3 regions of the Dokdonella koreensis DS-123 genome follow, and region 2 is predicted to be linked to each of the others. Evidence: riboswitches for the same ligand, from Rfam matches in the RefSeq annotation. Region 2 holds a riboswitch; each other region holds the start of a gene.

Region 1 (3,270 bases), 2.2 Mb from region 2:
CACGGCAGCGGCGGCCCGCGCCGGCTGGAAGGGCTGGCCCTGCGGGTGCTGCGCGACCGCCCGGGTGTCGGAGGGCGGCCGAGCGGAACGCCGCGGCGGCGCGCGCGCTGATCTCGCCGCGCGGTGCCGTGCGTCATCGCGCCGCCGTTCTGCGCCTGAGGCAGGACAGGAAGATCGCGTCGTGGCCCGCGGACATCCGGGGGCCGGTGCCGCCGGACCGCCGTGCCGGCCGGCCGCCACGACGTGTTCGACGTGCCAGGTCCGGTTCACGCCGGCCGTTCCGGGTTTCCTTGGGGGGAATCGTCCATGCACCGTGTCCCGATACTGTTCGCGCTGGTGGCCGCGGCCACCGGCCCGGCGGCGGCGCAAGCCACCTTCGACATCACGTTCGACCCCAGTGCCGATGTACTGCAGCCGGCGGAGCGGGCCGCGGTCGCCACCCACCTGCGGGAAGCCGGGCGGCGCTGGTCGCAGGCGCTCGGCGCGACCGCGCCGGTCACGATCGCGATCCGCGTGGCGATCGCCGATGTCCCTACCGCCAACGGCGCCAGTGCCGCCACGGCCTTCGTCGGCGTCTTCGGCGGGCGCGACACGTTCGAGCAGGGGGCGGCACACAAGCTGCGCACCGGTGTCGACGTGAACGGCGCCGACGCCGACGGCATCGTGACGTTCGGCCTCAACTACCTGCGCAACGAGCTGTGGTTCGATCCGGACCCAGTCCTGCGCATCGCGCCGGTGCCGGCCAACCGCACCGATGCCTTCAGCGTCGCGCTGCACGAGCTCGGCCACGTGCTGGCCTACAACGGCTGGGCCGACCTCACCACCGGCCAACCGCCGGCCACCTACTGGTCCACGTTCGATCGCTGGATGATGCCGGGCGCGCCGACGCTGTTCGCCGGCCCGGCGGCGACGCAGGCCTGGGGCGTGGCGCCCGACCTGACCACCGGTAACAACACGCACTGGGCCAACCCGGTGCTGCGGACCGGCCGGCCAGCGGCCGTGCCGGCCCCGGTGCGCTGGGCCGGTGGTGCGCCGGTGCCGATTGCGGCGTGCGGGTTGCCGATGTCGATCGACGCGCCGCCGTCGGCGGACGCCGTGCTGCGCGGCGCCGGCGGCCTGATCGACCAGCTGATGAACGGCGTCGTCTTCTACCGCGGAACGCGCTATGACCTCTCGGCGCTGGATCGGGCCGTGCTCGCCGACGTCGGGCTGCTGCGCGAGCGCATCTTCGCCGGCGACTTCGAACCGGACCGGTGAGACGTCGCCGGTCCGGTTGACGGCTCCCTTCGCGGTCGCGGCGGCCCATCCTGCGTGGCCCGGAAACCGGCATCGCGCGCCGCGTGGTCCGGGTCCACGCCGCTGCGCCGGCCGGACGCCGCGCGTGTTCCGCGGGCGCCCGGCGTGCGGCCGCGACGGCACCCGCGCGGTGCCGTCGCCTAGAGGGGATGTTCCGGTGATTGTTGCGGCGCACAGGGGGGCGCCACTACACTCCGCCCCGCTTTGGGTGTCCCGCCACCGCGGGATGAAACGGGAAACCGGTGCGCCTGGCCGTGCAAACGCACGTGCCGGCAATTCCGGTGCTGCCCCCGCAACGGTAAGCAAGTTCCGCCGGTCCAGACGCCACTGCGCGATGCGCGGGAAGGCGGGCCGGCCGATGCCACGGCATCGCTTGCGAGTCCGGAGACCGGCCCGATGCGGGACGCTCGCCGTCCCCGGCTCCAGCGTTGCGGCGGGCAACGGGCGGGCTCGGGCGGCCGTGCGCCGGCCCGGCTTGTCGCTGCTCCCCCGCGATCCTGGCTTTTTGCATCTGCGCGTTGCGGGAGGAATCACCGATGCTGCGTATCACCCCTGTGTCCCTGGCCGTACTGGCCGGGCTCGCCGGCCCGGCATGGGCCGAGATGGAGACCCAACCGGAAGTCATCGTCACCGCCTCGCGCATCGCGCGCACGGTCGACGCCACCCTTGCCGACGTCAGCGTCATCACGCGCGAGGACATCGACGCCAGCGTCGCTCGCGACGTCAGCGACCTGCTGCGCCTGGAGGCGGGCGTGGACATCGCGCGGACCGGCGGACCGGGCAGCCAGACCTCGGTGTTCCTGCGCGGCACCAACAACAACCACGTGCTGGTGCTGGTCGACGGCATCCGTGTCGCCGCGCTGGGCACTGGCGTCTTCACCTGGGAGACGCTGCCGCTGGGAGCGGTCGAGCGCATCGAGATCGTGCGGGGGCCGCGTGCGAGCTACTGGGGCTCCGATGCGATCGGCGGCGTCGTGCAGATCTTCACGCGCAAGCTCGAAGGGCCGCGGGTGTCACTCGGCTACGGCACCTACGGCGACGCCAATGCGGCGGTCGGCGTCGGCGGCCGCGGCGATCGCGGCGGCTTCAGCGTGCAGGTGGGTGCGCGCGACTACGAGGGTTTCCCGAGCCAGAACCGCGACGGCTTCGCCTACGAGCCGAAGGACCACGGCATGGAGAACCAGCACCTGGCCGCGCAGGGCGACGTGCAGATCGGCACGCAGACGCTCGACGCGGTCCTGCTGCGCAGCCAGGGCGAGGTGGACTTCGCCGGCGGCAGTTCCGATTTCACCGAGCAGGCCGCCCGCGTGTCGCTCGGCGGCCGGCTGGGCGAGCGCTGGCAGCATGCGCTCACCCTCGGCAGCGCGCGCGAGGACTACGAGACACCGGCCTATTTCACGCTGTTCCGGACCCGCCGCGAGACGGCCGGCTGGCAGGCCAGCTACGCGCTGGCCGAAACGCAGAGCCTGGTCGCGGGCATCGACTACCTGCACGAGCAGGGCGAGAGCCGCGACACCTTCAGCGGGTTGCCGAGCTACAAGAAGAGCCGCGACAACACCGGCGTCTATGCCGGCTGGCAGGGCGGATTCGGGCGGTTCGACAGCGAGGTCTCGCTGCGGCAGGACGACAACAGCGTGTTCGGCGACGCCACCACCGGCTCGGCGGCGATCGGCTGGCGCTTCACCGAGCGGCTGCGCGCCTACCTCAGCTACGGCCAGGGTTTCCGCGGGCCGACGCTGAACGAGCAGTACTCGCCGGGCTTCGGCGGCATGTACGCCGGCAACCCGGACCTGAATCCGGAGAAGTCGCGCAGCACCGAGCTGGGCATCGAGTTCTCGCCGGCCGAGCAGCACCGCTTCAAGGCCAGCCTGTACTCGACCAAGGTGCGCAACCTGATCAGCTTCACCGGTCCGGACTTCCAGGCCGAGAACATCGCCCGCGCGAAGATCGACGGCAGCGAGCTCGGCTACGACG
Region 2 (3,270 bases):
GCCCGTCGACCGTCCACGCCGGCAAGGCCGCCCTCTTCCACGACAGCATCGCGCTCGCGCCCGGCGACCTCGAGGTGCGGGTCGCCGGCGCGGCGGTCCGCGGCGACGGCAGCTGGGTCACGCTCGGCGCGCGGCTCGACGAGACCCTGCACGAGGCGCTGTACCTGGTCGCGCGCGATCGCGACGGCGCCCGGCTGGCCGCCCGCGCCCTGCCCAGCAACGCCGGACACGCCCAGGTACCGCAATCGCTGGTCGCCCTCGGCGACGGCGACGTCCTCGCCGCCAGCCTCGAATACGACGATTCGGCCGGACCGCGGCGCTTGTTCGTGACGCGCCTGGATGCAGACCTGCTGCCGGTCTGGAGCGTGCGCCTGAACCTGCCGCAGGCCTCGTTCGAGTCCGTGCGCCTCAAGACACCCGCCTCCCCGGGCAGTGCCGTGCGGGTGCTCGGCGAGGTGCAGCGATCGGTCGACGGCGTGTTCGGTACCGGCGACGGCCTGCTGGCGACGATCGACCCGGCCGACGGCAGCGTGCTGTCCGCCTATACGCTCGGCACCGCCGACCAGGAGCGCGTGGTCGACTGGCAGACCGGCGACGACGGCCACGACGTGCTGCTGCTGGAGACGGCGCGGCGGACCGGCCCGGTCAGCGTCGAGAGCGGCGACGGCCTGGTCAGCATCAGCAAAGGCGGCACGCTGCGCGGCGCCCGCCTGATCGGCCACCCGGGCAGCGCCGGGATCCGCGCCCGTGCGCTGGCGCTGCTGCCGCACCCCGACGGCGGCTGGGTGATCACCGGCCGCCGTACCGCGTTCGGCCCCAACTTCTTCTACCTCCAGCGCGTCGGCGCCGACCTGGCTCCGGCGCCGGCGCGCGTGCTGGTGCCGTTCTTCAACGCCATCGACAGCGCCGTCCACGACGGCAGCGTCTGGCTCTACGGCGAAGCCAACGGCGAGGCGCAGCACACCGGCACCGTGCTGATGCGCCTGGACGCGGACCTGGCGCTGCGCGGCCAGCGCCGCTACCTGACCGACAACGGCAGCTTCCCGAGCGGCGCGATCGCCGTGGCCGGCGGCCGGGCCCTGCTGGCGCTCGGCGCCAGCCGCAGCGGCGAGAAGGTCTTCGTCTTCGAGACCGTCCATACGGTCGACCTCGCCACCGCGGGTGCCGGCCTGGTCTGCGGCGAGGACCACTACGCCGGCTTCACGCCGACCACGGACACCCCCGTCGAGCTGGCCGGATGGGCGCCCGAGCTGCGGCCGCTGCCGGACCTGGTGGCCAACCCGATGCCGGCCCTGGCCGAACCGCTCGCGGTGGCCGCGGTGGGCCTGTGCCTGGCCGCGGAAGACGCCCTGTTCCGCGACGGTTTCGAGCCGCCGCCGCGCTGACCGGCACCGGATGCCGGCAAACCCGCGCCCCGCGCGGCCTCCGCAAAAAGCAAGATGCGAGGCACAAAATAATCGGTTGACATGCACCGGCGACCACAATAGCTTGTGTTCGTCGGTGCCCGCCGGACCTAACGGTCCAGCCGGCTTAATAGGGAATCCGGTGCGAGACCGGAGCTGCCCCGCAGCGGTAAGTGGAAACGAAATCCGCGTTCAGCACTGGTCCGTCGGGACTGGGAAGCGGCGGAAACTAGGCGAGCCGGAAGGCCCACGTCCACAAGCCCGAAGACCTGCCGACACGTTGGATGGCTGCGACTGCCGTCGCGTCCCTTGAGACGCCGGACGCCGATCGTCAGCCCGCCGGCGCGGGTGGCCGCCTCCGCGGGGAGGATGCGTCACGAGACGGGACGCCCGACCGCGTGCCGTCGGTGACGTTTCCGTTCCCGGTGGCCAACCCGATCGTTCCTGCGCGGAGGAGCAGGTCGCCCGACAGGCTACGGAGGAAACCCATGCACCCCCTGGATATGCGCCCCGCATCCGCGGATGCCGACACCCCATCTCCCGTTGTCGCCACGCCCGCCAAGGCCGACGGCGCCAACAAGAACGATTTCGCGCTGACCCCGCCGCACAGCCCGGCGCAGATGCGCGTGACCAAGCGCAACGGCTCGACCGAGGTCGTGGACGTCGGCAAGATCGTGCGCGCGGTGACGCGCACCGCCGAGGGCCTGCATGCGGTCGACCCGATGCGCGTGGCGCTCAAGACGATCGGCGGCCTCTACGACGGCGCCAGCACGCGCGAGCTCGACGAACTCTCGATCCGCACCGCCGCCGCGCTCACCGCCGAGGAGCCCGAGTACGGCTTCCTCGCCGGCCGCCTGCTGTCGGCCTACATCGACAAGGAGGTCGCCGGCCAGGAGATCCAGTCGTTCTCCCAGTCGGTCGCCCGCGGCGCCGAGGTCGGCGTCATCAACGACGCCCTGCGCGACTTCGTCGCGCTGAACGCGCGCAAGTTCAACGACGCGATCGACCCGCTGGCCACGCGCCGCTTCGAGTACTTCGGCCTGCGCACGGTCTACGACCGCTACCTGCTGCGCCATCCGCAGCTGCGCAAGGTCCTGGAGACGCCGCAGTACTTCTTCATGCGCATCGCCTGCGCGCTCGGCGGCGGCGACATCGGCGAGACGCTGGAGCTGTACCGGCTGATGTCCTCGCTGGAGTACATCCCGAGCTCGCCGACGCTGTTCAACGCCGGCACCGCGCACCAGCAGCTGTCCTCGTGCTTTCTGCTCGACTCGCCGGGCGATTCGCTGGAAAGCATCTACGACAAGTACGCCGACGTCGCCAAGCTGTCCAAGTTCGCCGGCGGCATCGGGCTCTCGTACTCGCGCGTGCGCTCGCGCGGCTCGCTGATCCGCGGCACCAACGGCCACTCCAACGGCCTGGTGCCGTGGCTCAAGACGCTCGACGCCTCGGTGGCGGCGGTCAACCAGGGCGGCAAGCGCAAGGGCGCGGCCTGCGTCTACCTGGAGACCTGGCACGCCGACATCGAGGAATTCCTCGAGCTGCGCGACAACACCGGCGACGAGGCGCGCCGCACGCACAACCTGAACCTGGCCAACTGGGTGCCGGACGAGTTCATGCGGCGCGTCGAGCGCGACGCGGACTGGTCGCTGTTCGACCCGAAGATCGTGCCGCACTTCGTCGACACCTGGGGCGAGGCGTTCGACCAGGCCTACCGCCAGGCCGAGGCCGACGGCCTGGCCGTCAAGACGATCAAGGCGCGCGAGCTCTACTCGCGCATGCTGCGCACGCTGGCGCAGACCGGCAACGGCTGGATGACGTTCAAGGACCGCAGCAACGCGACCAGCAACCAGACCGCGCTGCCGGC
Region 3 (3,270 bases), 660 kb from region 2:
CCACATCCCGTGGTGCGTGAAGAAGTGCCCCTACTGCGACTTCAACTCGCACGCCGTGCGCGAGGGCATCCCGCAGGAGGCCTACGTCGACGCCCTGCTGGCCGACCTGGACCGCGACCTGGCCGATTTCGGTGCTGCCGTGCCCGGTCGGCCACTGGCCAGCATCTTCTTCGGCGGCGGCACGCCGAGCCTGTTCGCGCCGGCGGCGATCGGGCGCATCCTCGACGGTGTCGCCGCGCGGCTGTCCCTGGCGCCCGGCGCCGAAGTGACGCTGGAAACCAATCCGGGCACGGTCGAGCACGGCCGCTTCGACGGCTATCGCGCGGCCGGCGTCAACCGCATCAGCTTCGGCGTGCAGAGCTTCGACGACGCGATGCTGCACCGGCTCGGCCGCATCCACAGCGCGGCCGATGCGGAGCGCGCGATCGGCGAGGCGCGTGCGGCCGGCATCGACAACATCAACATCGACCTCATGTACGCGCTGCCGCAGCAGGACCTCGCCGGCGCGCGGGCCGACGTCGACCGGGCGATCGCGCTGGCGCCGCCGCACGTCTCGCACTACCAGCTGACGCTGGAGCCGAACACGCTGTTCGCGGCGCGACCGCCGCCGCTGCCCGATAGCGACAGCGCCTGGGACATGCAGGAGCACTGCCAGCAGCGGCTGGCCGAGGCCGGCTACGTGCAGTACGAGGTGTCGGCCTATGCGCAGGGCGGCCGGCGCGCCGCGCACAACCTCAACTACTGGCACTTCGGCGACTACCTGGGCATCGGTGCCGGTGCGCACGGCAAGCTGACCGACGCGGCAGCCGGCACGGTCCGGCGCCGCGCCAAGCAGCGCACGCCGCGTGCATATCTGGAGCACGCCGCGACGCCGCGCCGGATCGTCGGCGATGCTGTGATCGTGGCAGCCGACCTGCCGTTCGAGTACATGATGAACGCGCTGCGCCTGATCGACGGCGTTCCGGCTGGCGAGTTCGCCGAGCGCACCGGGCTTGCGCCGGCGGTGCTCGCGGCGCCGCTGGCCGCCGCGCACCAGCGTGGCTGGTTCGACGACGCGCCGGGCCTGCTGCGCACCAGTGTGGACGGCCAGCGCTTCCTCAACGATGTCATCGCCCTGTTCCTGCCGGAGCGCGACCATGCTTGAAGCCGTGGTGATCCACTGCCCTTACTGTGGGGAGGGCTTCGAAACGACGATCGATCGTTCCGCCGGCTCGCAGGCCTACGTCGAGGACTGCGCGGTATGCTGCCGGCCGATCGAGGTGCAGGTGCGGATCGGCGACGACGGCGAGCTGATCGAGGTCGGCACGCGGACCGACCGGGACTAGGGCGTGTCATCAATCCCTCGGTAGGCCGCGCCGTTCTTGCGTGCGTCCGGGCCAAGGAAGAGGGAGGAAGTGGACGTGGGTCCACGCCCGAGCGATGACGCAGTCCCGGGCGCACGCAAGAGCGGCCCTACGGGTTGGCCCTGGAAAGCCGCCAGCGTGCGTTGCGCGGCTTGACCTGACGGCCAGTCAGGCGCGGCGCCACACACCACCCCCTGACGACTTTCCAGGGCCAACGCGACCTGCCGGGGGATTGATGACACGCCCTAGCGTCCCGCCCGCTGCCGCTTGCCGCTGTCGCGCGCCAGCGCATACACTGCCCCGGTCTCAGGTGCCCCGCGGCGATTGCCGCCGCAGGGTTGAACGGGAAGCCGGTGTGAATCCGGCGCTGCCCCCGCAACGGTAAGCGAGTCAAGGCCGATCGAAATGCCACTGCGCCTTCGGGCGTGGGAAGGCGATCGGCCGATGCGTTCCGCATCGCTCGCAAGCCCGGATACCGGCCTGGGATCTTTCGTCCTCGGATGCGGTGGGCAACCGGACGGGCTGAAGCTGCCGTCCGCGTGCCGTGCCCGTCCGTGCTCCTCGCATCCGCCTTCGCGGGTGAGCGATACGGAGCACAACCTGATGAACGCTACCAGCCCGGCCGCCACGGCCGTCCCCGTCGTCGAGCTGCTGATCGGCGGCCGATTCGTCCCATCCCGTTCGCTCGAGTTCCGCGACGTGGTCGATCCGGCCACGCAGGCCGTACTCGCACGCGTGCCGTTCGCGACCGCGGACGAGGTCGACGCCGCGATCGGCGCGGCCCAGGCGGCCTTCGCCAGCTGGCGCCGGACGCCGATCGGCGCGCGGGCGCGCATCTTCCTGAAGTACCAGCAGCTGATCCGCGCGCACCTGCAGGAACTGGCGGCGATCCTGACCGCCGAGCAGGGCAAGACGCTGGCCGACGCCGAGGGCGACGTGTTCCGCGGCCTGGAGGTCGTCGAGCATGCCGCGGCGATCGGCAACCTGCAGCTCGGCGAGTTCGCCAACAACGTCGCCGGCGGCGTGGACACCTACACGCTGCTGCAGCCGCTGGGCGTGTGCGCCGGCATCACGCCGTTCAACTTCCCGGCGATGATCCCGCTGTGGATGTTCCCGATGGCGATCGCCACCGGCAACACCTTCGTGCTCAAGCCGTCCGAGCAGGACCCGCTGGTGACGATGCGCCTGGTCGAGCTGGCGCTGGAGGCGGGCATCCCGCCCGGCGTGCTCAACGTCGTGCACGGCGGCGAGGCGGTCGTCAACGCGCTGTGCGACCACCCCGACGTCAAGGCAGTGTCCTTCGTCGGTTCCACCCGCGTGGGCACGCACGTCTACCGGCGCGCCTCGCAGGCCGGCAAGCGCGTGCAGTGCATGATGGGCGCGAAGAACCACGCCGTAGTGCTGCCCGACGCCAACAAGGAACAGACCCTCAACGCCCTGGCCGGTGCCGCGTTCGGCGCGGCCGGGCAGCGCTGCATGGCGGCCTCCACCGCGGTGCTGGTCGGCGCGGCGCGGGCCTGGATTCCCGATCTGGTCGCCAAGGCCCGGACGCTCAAGGTCAATGCCGGCGTGGAACCCGGCACCGACGTCGGTCCGGTGATTTCCTGCGCCGCGCGCGAGCGCGTGGAAGGCCTGATCGCCGCGGGCGTGGACGAGGGCGCGACGCTGGAACTCGACGGCCGCAGGCCCGAGGTGCCCGGCTACGAGCGCGGCAACTTCGTCGGCCCGACGATCTTCTCCGGCGCGAAGCCGGGCATGCGCATCTACGACGAGGAGATCTTCGGCCCGGTGCTGGTGCTGCTCGCGGCCGACACGCTCGAGGAGGCCATCGCGCTCGTCAACGCCAATCCCAACGGCAACGGCACGGCGATCTTCACCCAGTCCGGTGCGGCCGCGCGGCGGTTCCAGGAGGACATCGACGTCGGCC

Evidence for each region. A riboswitch is a leader RNA that binds a small molecule or an ion and turns the genes downstream of it on or off. The one in region 2 is predicted to bind cobalamin.
Region 1: another riboswitch for cobalamin. It lies ahead of I596_RS11405 (TonB-dependent receptor domain-containing protein); the one in region 2 lies ahead of I596_RS02065 (ribonucleoside-diphosphate reductase subunit alpha).
Region 3: another riboswitch for cobalamin. It lies ahead of I596_RS04705 (CoA-acylating methylmalonate-semialdehyde dehydrogenase); the one in region 2 lies ahead of I596_RS02065 (ribonucleoside-diphosphate reductase subunit alpha).

Annotation. Positions count from the first base shown of each region.
Region 1 is NZ_CP015249.1:2,807,339-2,810,608, reverse strand. It holds gene I596_RS11415 (DNA topoisomerase IB) at 1-111, shown strand, start outside; gene I596_RS11410 (hypothetical protein) at 307-1,257, shown strand; cobalamin riboswitch at 1,486-1,707, shown strand; gene I596_RS11405 (TonB-dependent receptor domain-containing protein) at 1,833-3,270, shown strand, end outside.
Region 2 is NZ_CP015249.1:539,274-542,543, reverse strand. It holds gene I596_RS02070 (hypothetical protein) at 1-1,385, shown strand, start outside; cobalamin riboswitch at 1,482-1,694, shown strand; gene I596_RS02065 (ribonucleoside-diphosphate reductase subunit alpha) at 1,892-3,270, shown strand, end outside.
Region 3 is NZ_CP015249.1:1,202,787-1,206,056, forward strand. It holds gene hemW (radical SAM family heme chaperone HemW) at 1-1,144, shown strand, start outside; gene I596_RS04700 (CPXCG motif-containing cysteine-rich protein) at 1,137-1,325, shown strand; cobalamin riboswitch at 1,635-1,841, shown strand; gene I596_RS04705 (CoA-acylating methylmalonate-semialdehyde dehydrogenase) at 1,947-3,270, shown strand, end outside.